Regions from separate parts of the Lactobacillus sp. M0396 genome, predicted to be linked through region 1. Evidence: predicted binding sites of a transcription regulator. Region 1 holds the regulator's gene; each other region holds the start of a gene.
The links. Region 1 encodes NrdR, which represses ribonucleotide reductase genes. Its sites were predicted from a motif close to ACACNATATATNGTGT; they were not measured.

Region 1 (6,269 bases):
TTAAAACAGGTTATGACATTCATGCTCATACCGCAATGCGCATTTTTCATCTTAAGTCAACCGATGACGTGACTCCGCTAATGCGTCGCAGAGCTAAGGCAGTTAATTTCGGTATAGTTTATGGCATTTCTGATTATGGTTTGTCTAAGAATCTTAATATTAGCAGGAAACAGGCAAAGGAATTTATTGACAATTACTTTGAACAATATCCACAAGTTAAAGAATATATGAATAAAGCTGTGCAAGTGGCACGTGAAAAAGGCTATGCGGAAACAATTATGCATAGAAGACGTTATTTACCAGATATTCATGCCAAAAATTACAATGTTCGTTCTTTTGCAGAAAGAACAGCCATCAATTCCCCTATTCAAGGTTCAGCTGCAGATATTATTAAAATAGCAATGATTAACATGCAGAAAAAATTGGATGACATGCATCTCAGGACAAAAATGGTAGTCCAGGTTCATGATGAATTGATTTTTGATGTACCAAAAGATGAATTGGAAACAATCAAAAAAATTGTGCCTGAAGTTATGCAATCCGCTGTAAGACTTGATATACCTCTTGTAGCTGACTCTGGATATGGCCACAACTGGTTTGATGCGAAGTAAGGAGTAATTTTAATGCCTGAAATGCCGGAAGTTGAAACTGTTAGGCGAACACTTCTTCCTCTTATCAAAGGAAAAACAATAAAAGAAGTAACTGTATGGTACCCAAAAATTATTACCGGAGATGCTAAAGAATTTGCAAAACAGCTAACTGGAAAAAAGATAGAAAATATAGATCGTTACGCTAAATATTTGCTTATTCGTCTCAGTGACAATTTAACAATAGTGTCTCATTTACGCATGGAAGGTAAATATCGTTTAGTCAAAATAAATACTAAAAAGGACAAACACGACCACGTGCAAATTGTTTTTAAAGATAATTCAGCATTGCGCTATAATGATGTGCGTAAGTTTGGCCGAATGCAGCTGATTAAGACGGGGACTGAAAGGGAAAAAACTGGTATTGGCAAATTAGGTGTTGAACCTAATTCAGCAACTTTTACCGTTTCGTATCTACAAAATGGTTTAGCGCGTAAAAAGAAAAATATTAAAAACACACTCCTTGACCAATCTATTGTTGCAGGTTTGGGCAATATCTATGTTGACGAGGTTTTGTGGGAAACAAAAATTCACCCGTTAAGTCAAGCCAATGCCATTCCAGCAGAAAAGATAGAGCAATTACACGACAATATTAATTCGTTAATAGAATTGGCAATTGCTGAAAGAGGTACTACAGTTCATACCTATCTGGATGCGAACGGGAAGACAGGAGGTTTTCAAAAAATGTTGCAAGTATATGGACATAAAGGCGAGCCTTGTGTGCGTTGTGGCACACCTCTTGAGAAAATTAAGGTAAATGGACGAGGAACTACTTTTTGCCCTAAGTGTCAGGTGATTTATAAATGACAAAGATTTTAGGCTTAACCGGTGGGATAGCAAGTGGTAAAAGTACTGCAGATGTTTTTTTTAGAGATAAACAAATACCGGTTATAGACTGCGATCAAATTGCTCACGATATTTTAAATAGGGACGAAAAGGAAAAGGGCTATGAACTGGTTTTAAAACATTTTGGTACAAGCATTCTTAAGTCAGATAGATCAATTAATCGTTCAGAGTTAGGACAGATTGTTTTTAACGATAAAAAACAACTTGAAGCTTTAAATGGAATTACCCATCCATTGATTTTTCAAGAAATACAAGCTAAAATTGCGCTAAACAACATGAACAAAAATTCTTTGGTTGTTGTGGATGCACCGGTTTTGTTTGAATCAAATGGTCAAAAATATTGCGATTTTACCTTATTAATTGCAATACCGGAATCACTGCAAATGAAAAGGCTAATGTTAAGGGATCATTTGAGTGAGCGTGCTGCCTTGAAGCGTATTCGCAGTCAAATGCCTTTGTCCCAGAAAGAAAAATTGGCTGATTTTGTAATTAATAATACTGGTACAAAACAAGATTTGAAATCGAAATTAGAAAAATTGCTTCTTAACATAAAAGGGGAGGACTTATATGGAATGTCCTAATTGTCATAAAAATGCCTCAAAAGTCATTGATTCACGACCCAGTGATGAAAATCGCGCGATCAGACGTCGGCGTGAATGCGAAAACTGCGGCTTTCGTTTTACCACATTTGAACGAGTTGAAACTACTCCTTTACTAGTGATTAAGAATGATGGTACTCGCGAACCTTTTAATCGAAAAAAAATTTTACATGGTGTGATGGCGGCTGGTCAAAAACGGCCGATATCAAGTACACAATTTGAAGAACTAGTCGATCATGTAGAAAACAAAGTCAGACAACAGGGGGTTAGCGAAATTTCTTCGAAAAAAATTGGTCAACTAGTAATGGATGAGCTGGCAACAATTGATGATGTTGCTTATATTCGTTTTGCTTCTATTTATCGTGAATTTAAAGATATGTCTAGCTTCATGAAAACAATGGAAGATATGATTGCAAAAAGGGAAAAGGGTAATTAATTATGTTTGAGACAAATAATCCCAAACAGCCTTTTTTCATTACCAACAGGGTGGATATTTTTCCCAAAGATTTGCGCATATTAATTAAACTATATCAACCTCTTATTGGCTCTCTTCCTTTAGCACTCTATTTAAGTTTGAATGAAGATTATAATGCACAGGCAATGCTTTCTGATGCTAAGGGAATTTATACTCTTCAAGAACAGACAGATTGTGATATAAAAAAATTATTTAATGCGTTGCATAAGCTTGAAGCTGTTGGTCTGATTCAAACGAGTTTGCTTGACAACAAGATCATGGGTCATGTTTTGTGTTTCGAAATTAAAAATGTTCCAGCAAGCAGTGAATTTTTTTCAACTGCTCTTTTAGCTAGTTTATTAAAAGAAAAAGTTGGTATAACTGCTTTTAATAAATTAAGTCACGAGTTTGCAAGAGAGGCTAAACAAAACCGGAGCGAATTAAGTGGCATCAAGGGAGCACCCAATATTTCTGCTTCCTTTATGGATGTTTTCCATTTATCCGATCAAGAAGCAATAGATCCTTCAATTGAGGTCAAAGAAGCTGCTCGAGAGAATAATTATTCTGCGAGCGATTATGCTACTGTCAATGATCAAGATAATATTGACTGGGATTTTATGAAACAGCAATTTGAAATTTATCAAATTGCTGGCAGCGAAATTGATCAGAATAGAGAAGCTATTCGAGCTGTCATGCGTATATACGGGCTTTCAGAACAGGAATTTGTCGATGAGGCAATACCATGCTTGCATGGTGACTATCATTTAAATATGCGAGAAATAAAGCAAACTATTGCAAACAGCATTCATGGCAGCGATACTCGCAGGCATTTGCAAAACAGGGCTAAAATACCCGACAAATTTGATGAGAGTAATAGTCAATTTAATCAAGAAGAACAAAAGCTATTGCAGAAAGCACAGGCTGATACTCCAGCGCAGTTTTTGTATCATTTAAAAACTGAGAAAAATGATTATGTTGATGCGAGTGAATATCAAGTGTTAGACAGTCTATATAATGACAAGGGAATATCAGCGGAATTACTTAATATTCTGACATATGCTTGTTTAAAAAGCGGTCCCAACATTTCTTTTCGCTTAGCAAACAAAATTTTGCATGATTGGCTGCAACATGGTGTTAAAACTGGTGCTCAGGCCTTAGATTATATGGCAAAGAGAAAAAAGACCCAAGAACAAAGGCAGAGCAAGCGCTATAACAGATTTGTTTCCAGAAAAACGGTTGAAAAGGGCACTGATTGGAACAAGCAAAAGCCAAAAGTAAAATCTGATGTCTCAAGCGCAGAGCTAAAAGAATTTTTCAAGAATTTTGAAGATAAGAACGGCATGAAGTAGGTGAAATAAAATGCAACCCATTAAAAAATTTATGGCTAAAGGACAAACTGCTAAAGCAGAAGACGAGAGTACCGCTAAAATTAAGCAAAAAGTTTTGGCTGAACCTAAAGTGCAACAATTTATCAGTCAGCACCGAGCACAACTTAATGACAGTATAATTGATAAAAGCCTTCCCAGTCTTTTTGAATTTTATCTGAGCCAACATAAAAAAGATCCGGTGACCAAAGGATATTATCCGGATTTGATAATGAATAAAAATGCCATTAGTCTTAAATTTGTTCCTGAAGACAGTAAACTGATTCATGACCAGGAAATTAATATTAAAAAGCACTTGCGTTTAATTAACTTACCCGAAGGTTTGCATGATGTTCGCTTAAGTCAAATTGAAATGACACCAGAAAGAGCCGAGGTAATGACTGCTATTCAGCGTTTTTTATATCAATATTCTCAAAATATCCACCAAAAAGGTCTTTATCTATCCGGTAATTTTGGCATTGGTAAAACGCATATTTTAGCGGGGCTGGCAAATCAAGTAGCGGCAATGGAAAAATATGTTGTCTTTTTGCATGTTCCTACCTTCATTGCCAGTTTGTCCAGTCATTTTAATGACAATAGTTTACAAAATGAAGTGCAAAAAATTGCTAGCTCTGACTTGTTAATACTGGATGATATAGGTGCAGAAAATTTAAGTCAATGGTCTAGAGATGAGGTCTTAGCAGTAATTTTGCAGGCTCGAATGGACAATATTTTGCCAACCTTTTTCTCGTCCAATTTTGCCATGGATGATTTGGAGGACCATTTCAAGGAAACTAAAAGTTCGATTGAACCAGTAAAGGCTGCTAGAATAATGGAAAGAATACATTCCTTGGCAACGGAAATAGTAATATCTGGACCTAATCGGCGTCACTAAGTTATAAAAGATGTAAAATAATTTAATTTCTTAATGAAAATATACTTGCATTAAAAAATTATTGGGTTATAATTAACACCAATGAATGAACATGTTGCAATGCAACTCAGAGAGAAAAGCAGTATTCTGGAAGCTTTCATCAGCGTTTGCAATCCAATCATTCATACCTAAATTTTGATAATGGGTTAGATTCCGTTAACAATCTATAACGAGATAGTTCATTTTCTTGAACTAAATTTTGGGTGGAACCACGTTGATTAACGTCCCAGTGCTTAATTGCACTGGGATTTTTTATTATAAAAATTTTGGAGGAAATAATGAGTTTTTCGATTACTTTGCCTGATGGCTCAAAAAAAGATTTTACTGAAGCTGTTTCAATTTCTGATTTAGCGCATGGCATTGGTACATCTTTAGGTAAAGCTGCTCTTGGTGCAAAAGTAGATGGTCAAATTGTTGCTTTAGACTTTAAGTTGAACAAAAATGCGGAAGTTGCAATTATAACCGACAGAGATAAAGAGGGTCTAACAATTTTGCGTGATACCGTTGCATTTGTTCTTGAAGCCGTGGCCAAGAAAGCTTATCCTGAAATTCATTTTGGTGAACATGGATCTGACGATGAGGGCTTTTACGTTGACACTGATAAAGAAAATCAAATAAAAATCAATGAATTACCTGACTTGGAAAAAGCAATCAAAAAAGCAATTAAAGCAGGAGAAAAGATTGAATCCAACTTAATGTCTAAAGACGAGCTTTCTGATCTTTTTAAGGATGATCCTTATAAGAGTGAAATGCTTAAAGCTGAAAAAAATGACCAAGTACAAGTTTATAAGTTAGGCAATTTTGTCGATTTTGGTTTTAGCGCATTGTTACCAAACACTGGTAAAATTAAGCAATTTAAATTGTTATCTGTTGCCGGTGCCTACTGGAAAGGGCAATCCTCTAATCCTATGCTTCAAAGAATTTCTGGTACAGCATTCTTTAAAAAGGCAGATTTGGATGCGGACATTAAACGGCGTGAAGAAATTAAAGAACGTGATCATAGAACAATTGGCCGTGATCTTGATTTATTCTTTGTTGATCCAAAAGTTGGTGCTGGATTGCCATACTGGATGCCAAAAGGTGCCACAATTCGCCGCGTTGTTGAACGATACATTATCGACAAGGAAGTCGCTGACGGATACCAACACGTTTATACCCCAGTTTTAATGAACGTTGATGCTTATAAGACTTCTGGACATTGGGCACACTATCGTGACGACATGTTCCCACCAATGGATATGGGTGACGGTGAAATGCTTGAACTGCGACCAATGAATTGTCCTTCACATATTCAAATTTACAAGCATCAGATTCGTTCATACCGTGAATTGCCAATTCGAATTGCCGAATTGGGCATGATGCACAGATATGAAAAATCTGGTGCTCTGTCAGGACTGCAACGTGTACGAGAAATGACTTTAAATG
Region 2 (6,269 bases), on a different contig from region 1:
CACAAAAGTATCATCTACACCAACTGTAACATAGCCGCGTTGCTTTATATGAGACCAGTTGTCAACTGCATTAGCTTTTCTATTAACTGATATGCCACTGCAGGCAGAGATAAATAAAGTACAGATGAGCGTTGTTATGAGGGCTAAGAGGCGCTTTGTTTTCACTTATATTACCTTCTTATCATCTAATGCTTTTACTTTGAATACCTGATCAGCCACTTGACTGGCAAATTCCATGTCATGAGTGACAATAATTTGCGTCATGTTGTTATTATTTTTAAGTTTTAAAATTATTTCTCCGACTTTTGTTCTTAAAGCAGGATCTAAAGCAGAAGTGGGTTCGTCATAACATAGAATATGGGGTTCCATTGCTAGAGCACGTACAATAGCTACTCTTTGTTGCTGACCTCCAGAAAGCTGATAGGGATAGAGCTGTTCTTTACCAATTAAATCTAGTTGTTTAAGCAATTTTCGCGCACGGGCTTGTGCCTGATCTGTACTTTCTTTTAAAACTAGTGTTGGTGCCAAAGTAATATTTTCGATTACAGTTAAATTGGGGAAAAGCTCATAGCTTTGAAAAACTACTCCGATAATATGACTTTTGCTATCAGGAGCGGCTGGGTCAAACTTTTGCCCATCCCACAAAAAATCACCGGAATCAATTTTTTCTAAACCACTTAAGCAGCGCAGCAAAGTAGTTTTTCCTGCTCCAGATGGTCCTACAATGGCTAAAATTTGTCTGTCAGGAATAGTTAAGTTTAACTTGTTTAAAATCGTACGAGAGCCAAATTTTTTAGTAATGTTTTTAAGTTCTAACATAGTATTGTTTCCCCTAATTTACTTCCACTTTGCAAAATTGTGTTCAATTTTTTTCAGCAAAAATGATGCGATACCTGTCATTAATAGATATATTATACCGACTATCACTAAAGGAATTAGCGTTACATCTCTTGCTGTAGCAACATTGCCAGCACGTAAGAGTTCACCCAAACCAATGACATAGACTAAAGAAGTATCTTTAACTAAGTTGATCACTTCATTGCCAATTGAAGGTATAACTATTTTGCTGACCTGAGGAATAATAATATGGGTCATTGTTTGCCAGTAATTTAATCTTAAAACGCGAGCACTTTCGTATTGACCTACAGGGATTGATTGAAAGCCACCACGGAATATCTCAGCAAAATATGCCGTATAGTTTAAAATAAAAGCGAAAAGTGCTGCATCATAGCGTTCAAAAATGATGCCGACTATAGGCAAACCATAGAAAATAAAAATTAATTGCAGCAAAAGAGGGGTACCCCGCATAATCCAAATGTAAAATTTTAAGATTAACCTTAAGGGCTTAAAATGCGAAAGCAAGCCTAGGCTGACTATAATTCCCAAAGGAATAGAAACAATCAAAGTCCAAAAGAATAAAATTAATGTCATCTTTGCACCTGAAATTAAAGAGGGCATAATTGAAAGGATATAGTTCATTTTTTCTCCTTTTTACTGAAATTAATTTGATTAGAGAGACTAATAGGGCAACTCTTTTAATACCAGCTAAATTATATAAATTGATTAAAAAAATATGTGAAAAAATATATGTTTTAATCATAACATAGTTTTCGAAATTTTATTTAATTAATATAGAAATTTGTAATTTGCTGATAGTTAGTTTAATAAGCATGACATGAAAAAAGCCACTAGCTGTAGCTAATGACTCTTTAAAATGATTTATTGTTGCTCGATTTGAATAGCTGTAGACTTGTCCCAAGACTTAGGTAGTTTGCCCATTTCTTTTAACTTGGCAACGATTTGATCTAGTACAATTTCTCTAGCATGATCATCAGTAATGAAGTCTAGTTTGTCACCATCTATTTCTATTTTAGGAGAGTAATCGTATTTTTCATACCAGGGTTTGTAGTAACGCAAAAGTCTCTTATAGTAATCTTCCAGCGTTGCGTCGTAGCTCAGCTGTTCATAAGGACGTCCTCGTTTTTGAATCCTTTTAATCATAGTGTCATATGAAACCTTAATATGAACAAGCAAATCAGGATTTTTCTTTGGCATGTGCTTAAGTTCACCCATCATATTATTGAGCAGTTCATAATATGTATCAACTTCTTCTTTAGTAGCCCGACCAATGTCTGCATTCATTTGGAAGAAAAGGGCATCTTCATAAATTGAACGATCAAGAACGTTATTATCATCGGTTAATGCATCCTTGATACTACGAAAACGAGTGTTTAGGAAAAACACTTGGAGTAGAAATGCATATTTTTTAGGATCAGCATAAAAAAGTGGCAATACAGGATTGTTATCAACACTTTCATAAAAAGGTTTAGTTCCTAAATACTTAGCTAAAATACTGGTTAAACTGGATTTACCGGCTCCAATTGGCCCGCTTAAAACAATAACTGTCATCACGTTCCTTCTCTATTCTAAATTGCCTATTGCATGCAACTTGTCATCAATTTGACTTAAAACTTCTTTTTTGGCATCTTCATCGCAAATGAAATCATATTTATCGCCATCAATTTTGATCTTAGGAGATGCATCATATTTTTCGTACCAAGGCTCGTAATACTTAATTAGCCTGGCATAGTAATCTTTTAAACTGGGATCTGTACTGATTTGCTCAAATGAACGTCCACGTTTTTTAATGCGCTTAAGCATAGTATCCAGGGAAACATGAATGTAGATTAGTAAATCGGGTTTTTTGCTAGGATTGCCCGGCGTGTCTTCCATCATATTTTCTAGCAAACTATCATATATTTTAAATTCAGTAGGGTCTGCCACTTTACTATCTGCATTCATTTTGAAAAATAGTGCATCTTCATAAATCGAACGATCAGAAACACTGTTTTTTTCTAGAATTGCCTGGTTAATTTGTGCTAAACGGTGGTTAAGCAAGTAGATGTTGAGCAAAAAAGTATAGCGTTTCATGTCTTGGTAATATAAAGGAAGAACAGGATTATTATCAACTCCCTCGTAAAAGGCTTGTGTACCTAAGTGCTCAGCTAAAATACTAGTTAAACTGGATTTACCGGCTCCAATTGGCCCACTTAAAACAATAACTTGGATCACGTTCTTTCTTAAATACAATATATAGATTCTTATTTAGTTTAATACGAGATATAGTGGTAGACAAGGAAAAAGTAAATTTAAATTGTAGTGAAAAAGTCAAGTGATTTTGTATAATACAGAAGTAAAAAGTTGTAGATATTGTCAAAATTGAAAATTTGAACTTATGATTTTAAACTGTGTTACACGTGAAACTAAAATAAATCCTCAAAATTAAACTAATAGTTATTAACTTGCAATAGAGTTAGAGCATGATGGAAATATTTATTCTATAGCAAGCCGTACAGCTTGCATTTAGCTTTTTTATTGTTAAAGCAAACGAAGCTGAAAGCAGTTGTATAATTTAATTCAATTAAAACATGATAATGATATCTCAACTATGAAACAAAATTTTTTTAAGAATATAAAGCAGTTGCACTATTTATATACTGTTGCGAAGAAATAATTCTAAATATAAAAATTAAAAATAGATTGCTTTTATATTATAAAAACCATAAAATGATAAATAAATTATAAAGATAGTAGAAAATGCTTCAAATAAAAAGGGCAAATTAGTATGTTTCAGGCCGTAATTGGTACTTAGGGGATTTTTAGAAGGAATGCTAAAGCCCACAATAATTAAATTATTTGAGAGCCTGCAGCTTTGAAATAGGTCAAAGATTAATGTTCTTTGCAAACTGTTTCTCTCAGGAAGATATGTCATTTTAGTATTAGCTCTAAAAATAGATGTTTTGACAGGAAGTAAATCATGGACGATACTATAACAAAATTTTCGCTTTGGGCCTACATTAAACGTAATTCAGGCATGTATGTAATTCTGGCCATTTTCTATTTTGGCCGGAATTTAGCACAAATTGCTGCCAGCATTTTTAAAGGTAATGCACTTACTGCTTTGACTCAGCATAATTTAAACGGCTTTATTGTTGATACAGGTTTAAACTTGCTTAGCTGGGGCTTTTTTCTGATTTTCTTTTTTTGTAGTTCACGGTATTCCGCTGTAATCATCAAGGCTGTCGATAATTCCATTAGGAGCGCATTAGCCCATATAATTGGCCGTCAAGAGTATGAAGGCTTTAACAAACACACGGAAGCTGATTATGTTTCCTGGTTTACTAACGATATAAACCAAATTAATCAAGATGGCTTTTTCAGTTTAGAGCAAACATTTAGTAGCGCACTCCTAGGCATTATTGCCAGTGTCATCCTGTTTTTTTACCATCCACTCTTATTTGTAACCACTTTGGTTTTTGCTGTTATTATGATTTTATTTCCCCGTCTTTTTAAGAAAAAGCTGGAGGAATTATCACAAAAACAAAGCAAGCAAAATGAGGTATTAACGTCAAAAATAACCGATGTTCTTGAGGGCTTTGTCAACCTGCTCACGCTTGGTCAGCAAAAATTGCTCAATAAAATAGTTCTTGCGGTATCAGATAAGACCGGACAGGCTCGGGTTAATTACATTACAGAAATGTCCTTTTCTAATGCACTGATTAACCTGATTAGTGTATCTGCTCAAACTATTTTAACTGTTGAATCCGGATATCTGGCCTTTCACAATCAGGTTCCAATTGGTGCTATTTTAATTGTTGGTTCAATGTCCGGGAATGTCTTTGGCAGCTTGACAGAAATCAGTATTGATCTAACTTCAATTCGGGCAGTTCAGCCTATTTTTGACAAATATAATAAATTGGCTAATAAACAGGAAAAAACTGGGGATAAGAATGTTGCTCCTTTGACCCAGCAAATTGCATTTAGCAATCTTTCATTCAGCTATCCCAATAATGACAGACCTATTTTAACGAATGTTGCCGGCAGCATTAAGCAAGGGGAAAGAGTGGCCATTGTTGGTCCGTCTGGTTGTGGCAAATCAACCCTTGTAAAATTAATTGGTGGTTTGTTAACAGGCTATCAAGGTTCGCTGACTTGGGATAATGATGAATACAGCGAACTTAATTTTAGTTCGCTGCACAAGCAGATTGCTTACATTGACCAGTCTGCCTATATTTTTGACGGCAGCCTGCGTTATAACATCACTTTAGATCGGGAGACAACTGACAAAGAAGTTAATGCTGCAATTACGCGTGCCGGTCTCGAAGAGTTTGTTGCTGACAGTGCCAACGGTCTTGACACTGTTTTAAAACATGCTGGTAATAATATTTCAGGTGGTCAAAAGCAACGAATTGCGCTTGCACGACAGTTACTTAATAATCCGCAAGTTATCTTAGCCGATGAAATTACTTCAGCAATAGATGAAAAAGATGGCCAGAAAATTGAACAAAGTCTGCTTGATTTGGACAGCATCACTTTAGTCTACATTTCTCATCACTTGCGACCGGAAATCAAAAAGCAATTTGATCAAGTGATTGAATTGGGATGATAGAATAATACATCTTTTAACAACCAATTAAATAAGCTGGTGAAGCCTATTTTCGAGATTGGTAAAAACACCTACTAATAAGTATGGTTAATGAAAACAAATCAAACAGATAATTAGGTTTACCTAAAATTCAGGATAAATAAAAAAAGGGAAACCATCAAAATTGAGGTTTGCCTTTTTTGTGTAAGTATTATGATCTTTTTCTAGAATCTGCCACATAAATTTGTCGATTGAGATTGAAAATACTATTTAACTCTAGATTCTTTAGATTCCTTTTTCTTTTCTTCGGCTTTATCTTGAACTTTGTCTTTTTGATCGGTAATTTTTTCCTTTGTGTCCTGAGCAGCTCCAGTGATGCGGTCTTGTAAGCTGACAGAATCTTTTTCGTGTTGCTCTTTAGTTTTAATATCAACTACTGTGACGTTAACTTCAACAGTATCAAGACCGGTCATTTCTTTAACTTTTTCTTGAATTTTTTGCTTTATTTGATCGTATAGCTTAGTAATATCAACGCCATATTCTGCAACTATTTCAATGTCAACAGCTACTTGTTTTTTACCAACTTCAACATTTACACCTGAAGTGACATCATCGCTGTTGACAATTTTATCAGCGATATTTGAGAAAAAGCCACCGTTAACAGTTAACAAACCTTTAATATCTGATAAAGCAATGCCAACAATTTTTTGAATTACTTTTGAATCGTATTTTAAGTCACCTTTAACTTCTGGTTTTGAACTACCTTGATTTGAACTTGATTGTACCATATTGCATATACTCCTTATATATATTATTTATTCTGTAACATTTTTTTGAATACCGG
Region 3 (6,269 bases), on a different contig from region 1:
TAGTGATTACTGCCGGCTTTTCATCAGGTACAAAACTGATAACTGTGATACCGGTACCGATTTGCACCGGTGTATTGGGCACAATTTTGCCAAAAGAAGTTTCTGCTGGCAACTTTTGATTAATTTGAGTCAGATCGCCACCACCAGTTGACAGAATAATGCCGTGATATTTTTGACCTAAATTTTTGATGATTGTTTCAGTGGCAGAACTACCTACTGCTACTATAACTGCTTGACAAGCATTAAAGTCCTCATAATTATTAATCAAACTTAAGTGAAGTTCAGCTGCCATTTTTTGAGCAGTGTGATGGCGTCCACCATTAAAGACATAAATGTCCTCACTGGGATTTTGAGCATTTAACAAGCCCTTAATAATCGCAGAGCCAATCTTACCAGCTCCAATAAATCCAATTTTCATCAGCAATCACCTTTTAAAAATCTGTTTGATCTGGATCATTTGCTACTTGGGCTGCCCCATGCAAACCATCGAGTTTTGCCATATCAGCCTCAGTAATAGTAAAGTTAAAGACCTGCAAATTAGCTTCTAGTCGCTCGCGATGAACTGATTTTGGTAGTGGAACGAAACCATGTTGCAATGACCAGCGTAATAAAACTTGTGCCGGACTCTTATCATAATTCTGCGCAATAGAAACTACCGTGTCATTAGCAAACAAACCACCTCTGCCCAGTGGTGAATATGCTTCGCTCAGAATACCAAGTTCTTTATTATAAGCCGTCACGTCTTCTTCCATATCACTAGGGTTAAGATAAATTTGATTAACGGCAGGACGAATCTTAGCAGTTTTCAGAAGTTCATCTAAGTGTTTACGTCTAAAGTTGGAGACGCCAATTGCACGAATCTTTCCCGCTTGAACTGCCTCTTCCATTGCCTGCCAACTTTCCGCATTCAATTCAGCCCAGTGATCACGCACCGGAGCCGGATTAGGCCAATGGATTAAGTACAAATCAAGATAATCTAAATCCAGTTTAGTTAAACTTTCATCAATTGCAGCTTTAGTTTTCTGGTAACCGTGATGATCATTCCATAACTTAGTCGTTACAAATAAGTCACTCCTATTGACCCCACTTAGTTTAATGCCCCGACCAATACTTTCCTCATTGCCGTAAGCAGCAGCCGTATCGATTAAGCGATAGCCAAGACTTAGCGCATCCTCGACGGTTTTTTGAGCAACTTCACCATCAGGAGTTTGCCAAGTTCCCAGTCCGATAACTGGTATTTTGACGCCATTATTTAATTCATAAGTGTCATGTAAAGATTGAATTTTACTAGTCATAATTTTTCACCTCTCACCAATATTATACCGAACTGAACTATATTCTACAGAAAAAGATAGTAATTACTGCAGCTGTTTTTGAAAGTCGCTTTTGAGTAAAGTTACAAATTGCGGATAAGTAGTTACTTCATACAGCGGATGCAGATTCATCTTATTCTTGCGCCTGCGGTGGTTATACCAAATGCTGTCAAAACCATACTTTTCTGCTCCTAATATGTCTGACTGCAGTCCGTCACCAAAAAAGACTGTATCTTCAGGACCAATATTGGTGTGAGCAAAAAAGTAATCAAAAATCCGGGTATCAGGTTTAGAAAAACCAGCTTCTTGCGATGTTACAATTAAGGAAAAATAGTCCTTAATTCCCGCTAATTCCAATCGATGCCTCTGCATAAAGGTCTCACCATTGCTTAAAACCGTTAAGCAATAATTTTGTTTACGGGCATAACGCAAAGTATCCACAACACCGGGCAACAATTTATGAGCCTTGCCAAAATACGAACGATATTCATTCATTATTTCTAAGCCATCAACTGCAATACCCAAATTTTCTTTAATAAAATTAGTAAAAGCCATCTCACTGAGCTGATCATAATTGATCTTGCCTTGTTCCAGCTTACGCCACAGTCCTTGATTATATGCATGGTAATCACGTTGCATCTCATCAGTTAACTGCCAATGATGTGCTTTAAAGAGACTATGCAAAGCAAAACTTTCTGTAGCAGCAAAGTCAATCAAAGTATCATCAACATCAAAAATTATTTGTTTATAACGCAAGCAATTTCTTCCTCTCCAAATATTCCTAAGAATATAATGCGTATTCACTAAAATTAGTGTGGAGATTCATTATAACAATATTTCACTGATAAAGGACATAATTAACTATTTTTAAATTTTGCTTACATTGCTACTGCTATTTCACAAAATAAGATATAATATCCTTTAATTTAAGCAAAAGGGGTGATTGGGCATGTTTACATTATTATTGATTTTGTTTCTCATTTGGCTTTTAGTCAAAATGGGAATTGGGATTGTCAAAATCCTGTTTTTCCTTTTAGCTTGTGCTCTTGCTTTCTTTTTCTTAATTCATCTATTTATTCCTGCAATCATTTTTCTAGGTTTAATCTTCCTTTTTTTCGCAGCAGTTAGGCATTAGTTTTACTTTAAAAAAATAAAGATATATTCAAGCATAATAAGTACTAGATTCAACTTATTGTGCTTTTTTGTTGCTCTGAATTCTATATGTTTTTTTATTACCCTCTATAACTTACTCGCACATCATTTAATGCTTTTCACTTGTGTTTAAGAGTAAACTTTGCTCTAGAAAATACAAGATATTGTGGTATAGTTCTAATTGTAGCCATAGATGATGTGTCTGTGGAACAATTTATCAATTTTAAGGAGTAACTTTGAACATGAAAAATACAAGCATAACCTTAGATCAGGGTTACATTGATCAAGTGAAACAAAATGTCACTCCCCATTGGGGAGAGCTTGGCTGGGTTACTTATAAAAGGACCTATGCCAGATGGCTTCCTGAAAAAAATCGTTCTGAAAATTGGGACGAAACGGTTAAACGCGTAATCGAGGGCAACATTAATTTGGATCCCCGTCTCAAAGATTCTCCTTCGACAGAAGTAGTCAACGAATTAACAAACGAAGCTAAGGATTTATTTAAACTGGTTTACGGTTTAGGTGCAACACCTTCTGGAAGAAACCTGTGGGTTTCTGGTACAGACTACCAAAAGCGCAATGGTGACTCTCTGAATAATTGCTGGTTCATAGCTATTCGGCCGCAAAAATATGGTGACAGTCATATAGTGCCAGATTATTTAGGCCAAGAACAAGAAGCCGTTTCAATGCCCTTTTCATTTCTTTTTGACCAATTAATGAAAGGCGGCGGCGTTGGCTTTTCTGTTGTGCAAGACAATATTAAAAAGATTCCTGCAGTTGATAATAAAATCGACTTGGCAGTCGTAATTGACAAAAAGAGTGCTTCATACGCAGATTCAGTTAAGTTGGGTGCGACTGACAAAGCTGAATGGGCTAAGCAAAATGAAGATAAGTCAGATTATATTTATTACAACTTGCCTGATACCCGCGAGGGCTGGATTTTAGCAAACGCTCGTCTAATTGATATGCACTTTAATCAAACCAATTCTGAAAATAAGACCAAACTGGTACTCGATATCAGCAGAATTCGTCCTTACGGAGCTAAAATTCACGGTTTTGGCGGCACTGCTTCTGGACCAATGCCATTGGTGGAAATGCTTTTTGATATTAACAACATCATTAACAACCGTGTTAACAGCAACTTAACCTCTGTTGATTGTACTGATATCTGCAATTTGATTGGTAAAACTGTTGTTGCCGGCAATGTCAGAAGGTCAGCAGAGCTCGCTTTAGGTACGAATACTGACCAAGACTTTATCACGATGAAACAAGATAAAGATAAACTCTACCACCACCGCTGGGCCTCAAATAACAGTGTAGCTATTGACTCTAACTTTAATGAATACGAACCAATAGCTAATGGTATTAGAGAAAACGGTGAACCCGGAATAGTTAACCTTGACTTATCTCGTAATTATGGCCGGATTATTGACGGCTATCAAAAAGATATTGATGGTGACGTTGAAGGTACTAACCCTTGCGGAGAAATTTCCTTGGGTAATGGTGAACCATGCAACCTGTTTGAAGTATTTCCATATATTGCAGAACAAGAAAATTGGGATCTGAAAGACGTTTTCAGATTAGCAACTCGTTTCGCTAAGCGGGTAACCTTCAGTGACTATGACTGGGAAATTTCTCGCAACATCATTTATAAGAACCGGAGAATTGGTGTTTCCATGTCAGGTATCCAAGACTGGCTGTTAAACGATTTGGGTCACCGCGTTGTTACCGGCTTTGAAGACAGTATTGATGAAGAAACTGGCGCAAAAATCAAGAAGCCAATTTACGATCCTCAAGGAATTAAAATGGTTACTGAAGCTTACCAAGCCGTCATCGATGCTGATAAAGAATACAGTAAGACTTTGAATTGTAATGAATCAATCAAGCACACAACTGTTAAGCCTTCAGGTACTGTTGCCAAACTGGCTGGAGCTTCTGAGGGAATGCACTTCCACTATGCCGGTTACCTCATTCAAAGAATCAGATTCCAAGCTTCTGATCCGCTGCTCAAAGCACTTGACGCTTGCGGTTACTATTCAGAACCAGATATATACTCACCAAACACGACTTGTGTTGAATTTCCATTACGTGCTGCTCACGCTGATAGTAAAAACTTCGCTTCAGCTGGCACAGTTTCAATTGAAGAACAGTTTGCAACGCAAGCATTCCTGCAAACTTACTGGTCAGATAATGCAGTCAGCTGTACCGTTACTTTCCAAAGCGACGAAGGCGACAAGATCACTTCACTCTTTAAACAATACCGTCATGTAATTAAGTCAACTTCACTGTTGCCATACTATGGCGGGTCACTCAAACAAGCACCAAAAGAGCCGATCGATAAAGAAAAATACGAGGAAAGAAAAGCACAGATTACCGGCGATGTCGCTCAAGTTTTTGCTGAGCAAAATGATGATCAAAAAGACTTGGAATTAGTTGATCAAACCGATTGTGAATCCGGTGCATGTCCTGTTAAATAAATCATTTAAATAATTTAAGTAGGCGAAATTTTAATCATGAAAAAAAGCAAGTTACCAATTGTTGCCAGTGTTGCAGCCATTTTTGCCTTTACTTTATCCGGTTGTCAGAACAATCAGACCCAGCAAAAACCTAAAGCAAACAATAATATTTCTGTTAGCTATGTTTTAGCTACGAAAAAAGATACAGAAAAAAAGACAGTTAAAGTTCCTAAAAAGTCTACTGTTATGACTGGTCTAAAAAAGGCCTGGAAAGTAGACAGCAATAAAGGGTTCATTACTGCAATTGATGGTAAAAAGCAAAATGCCAAAAAGAAAATATACTGGACTTACACCGTTAACGGAAAATACGCTACCAAAGGTGCTAACCAGCAAAAAGTCGCAAGTAACGATAAAGTAAAATTCACTTTAGCAAAAATGAAATAAAAAAGTCCGTGCAAGCGACTAAGTACGAAATATTTTAGTGCTTGCACAAAAAATTTATAGATTGGGAGTTTTTATATGAAAAAAAGCAAATTATCTGTTTTAACCGGAATTGCCACTATTTTTACCTTTACGTTTGCAGGTCTTGAAACAACCCAAAACGTCCAACAGGTTGATGCCAGCAGCAAGATTAAAGTTACTTATACTCTGAAAGTACACAACAAGACTTACAAAAAGAAGACTGTTAAATTGCCTAAGCACTCAACAGTAATGCGCGGTTTAAAGAAATGTTGGAAAGTAAAGAGTACGAATGGTTTTATTACTTCTATTGCTGGCAAGAGCCAAAAACCAAGTAAAAAAATCTATTGGACCTACAGAATTAATGGTAAGTTCGCCCAAAAAGGCGCAGCAATTCAAAAATTGGCAAACAAAGACAAGGTTAAATTTACTTTAGCAAAAACTAACTTCTAAAGTTTGCTATGGTACGTAATTCAACTAAAAAGTTAGCACTATTAGCCATTTTAACGGCCATGTGTGTAGCACTGAGAATTTTTAAAATAATTCCTGTGCCGAATGTCCAGCCGGTAACCGATATCTTAATGATTGTAACTTTGAATATCGGTTTTGGATTTGGCTTTGCCCTAGCCCTTTTGACCATGGTAGTCTCCAACATCTATTTAGGCTTTGGCATCTGGACTGTGTCACAAGTTTTGGCTTATGGCGGTTGCGTTTTAACCGTCGCTTTGTTAGGTAAATTTACGCCGCTTAAGAAGCACTTTACTTTGCAACTATTTCTAGCTGCTTTTCTTGGCTGGGAATACGGCTGCTTCGTTGACTTCGGTATGTCTATTTTCGGTGGTTTTAATGCCTTTTTAGCATACTGGGCCGGAAGTCTGGTATTTGATAC

Region 2: a site for NrdR is predicted at 3,114-3,129, ahead of H3T43_RS03805 (deoxynucleoside kinase). Genes of this name have one in related genera too.
Region 3: a site for NrdR is predicted at 2,620-2,635, ahead of nrdJ (ribonucleoside-triphosphate reductase, adenosylcobalamin-dependent). Genes of this name have one in related genera too.

What each region holds. Positions count from the first base shown of each region.
Region 1 is NZ_JACFQE010000001.1:412,301-418,569, reverse strand. It holds gene polA (DNA polymerase I) at 1-611, shown strand, start outside; gene mutM (DNA-formamidopyrimidine glycosylase) at 624-1,454, shown strand; gene coaE (dephospho-CoA kinase) at 1,451-2,074, shown strand; gene nrdR (transcriptional regulator NrdR) at 2,061-2,528, shown strand; gene H3T43_RS01970 (DnaD domain protein) at 2,531-3,895, shown strand; gene dnaI (primosomal protein DnaI) at 3,906-4,805, shown strand; gene thrS (threonine--tRNA ligase) at 5,123-6,269, shown strand, end outside.
Region 2 is NZ_JACFQE010000002.1:272,064-278,332, reverse strand. It holds gene H3T43_RS03825 (amino acid ABC transporter substrate-binding protein) at 1-165, opposite strand, end outside; gene H3T43_RS03820 (amino acid ABC transporter ATP-binding protein) at 166-819, opposite strand; gene H3T43_RS03815 (amino acid ABC transporter permease) at 838-1,479, opposite strand; gene H3T43_RS03810 (deoxynucleoside kinase) at 1,720-2,409, opposite strand; gene H3T43_RS03805 (deoxynucleoside kinase) at 2,422-3,072, opposite strand; gene H3T43_RS03800 (ABC transporter ATP-binding protein) at 3,818-5,446, shown strand; gene H3T43_RS03795 (Asp23/Gls24 family envelope stress response protein) at 5,692-6,222, opposite strand; gene H3T43_RS03790 (DUF2273 domain-containing protein) at 6,237-6,269, opposite strand, start outside.
Region 3 is NZ_JACFQE010000009.1:33,112-39,380, reverse strand. It holds gene proC (pyrroline-5-carboxylate reductase) at 1-418, opposite strand, end outside; gene H3T43_RS09095 (aldo/keto reductase) at 432-1,295, opposite strand; gene H3T43_RS09090 (YjjG family noncanonical pyrimidine nucleotidase) at 1,359-2,069, opposite strand; gene nrdJ (ribonucleoside-triphosphate reductase, adenosylcobalamin-dependent) at 2,708-4,942, shown strand; gene H3T43_RS09080 (DUF4430 domain-containing protein) at 4,979-5,365, shown strand; gene H3T43_RS09075 (DUF4430 domain-containing protein) at 5,441-5,833, shown strand; gene H3T43_RS09070 (ECF transporter S component) at 5,842-6,269, shown strand, end outside.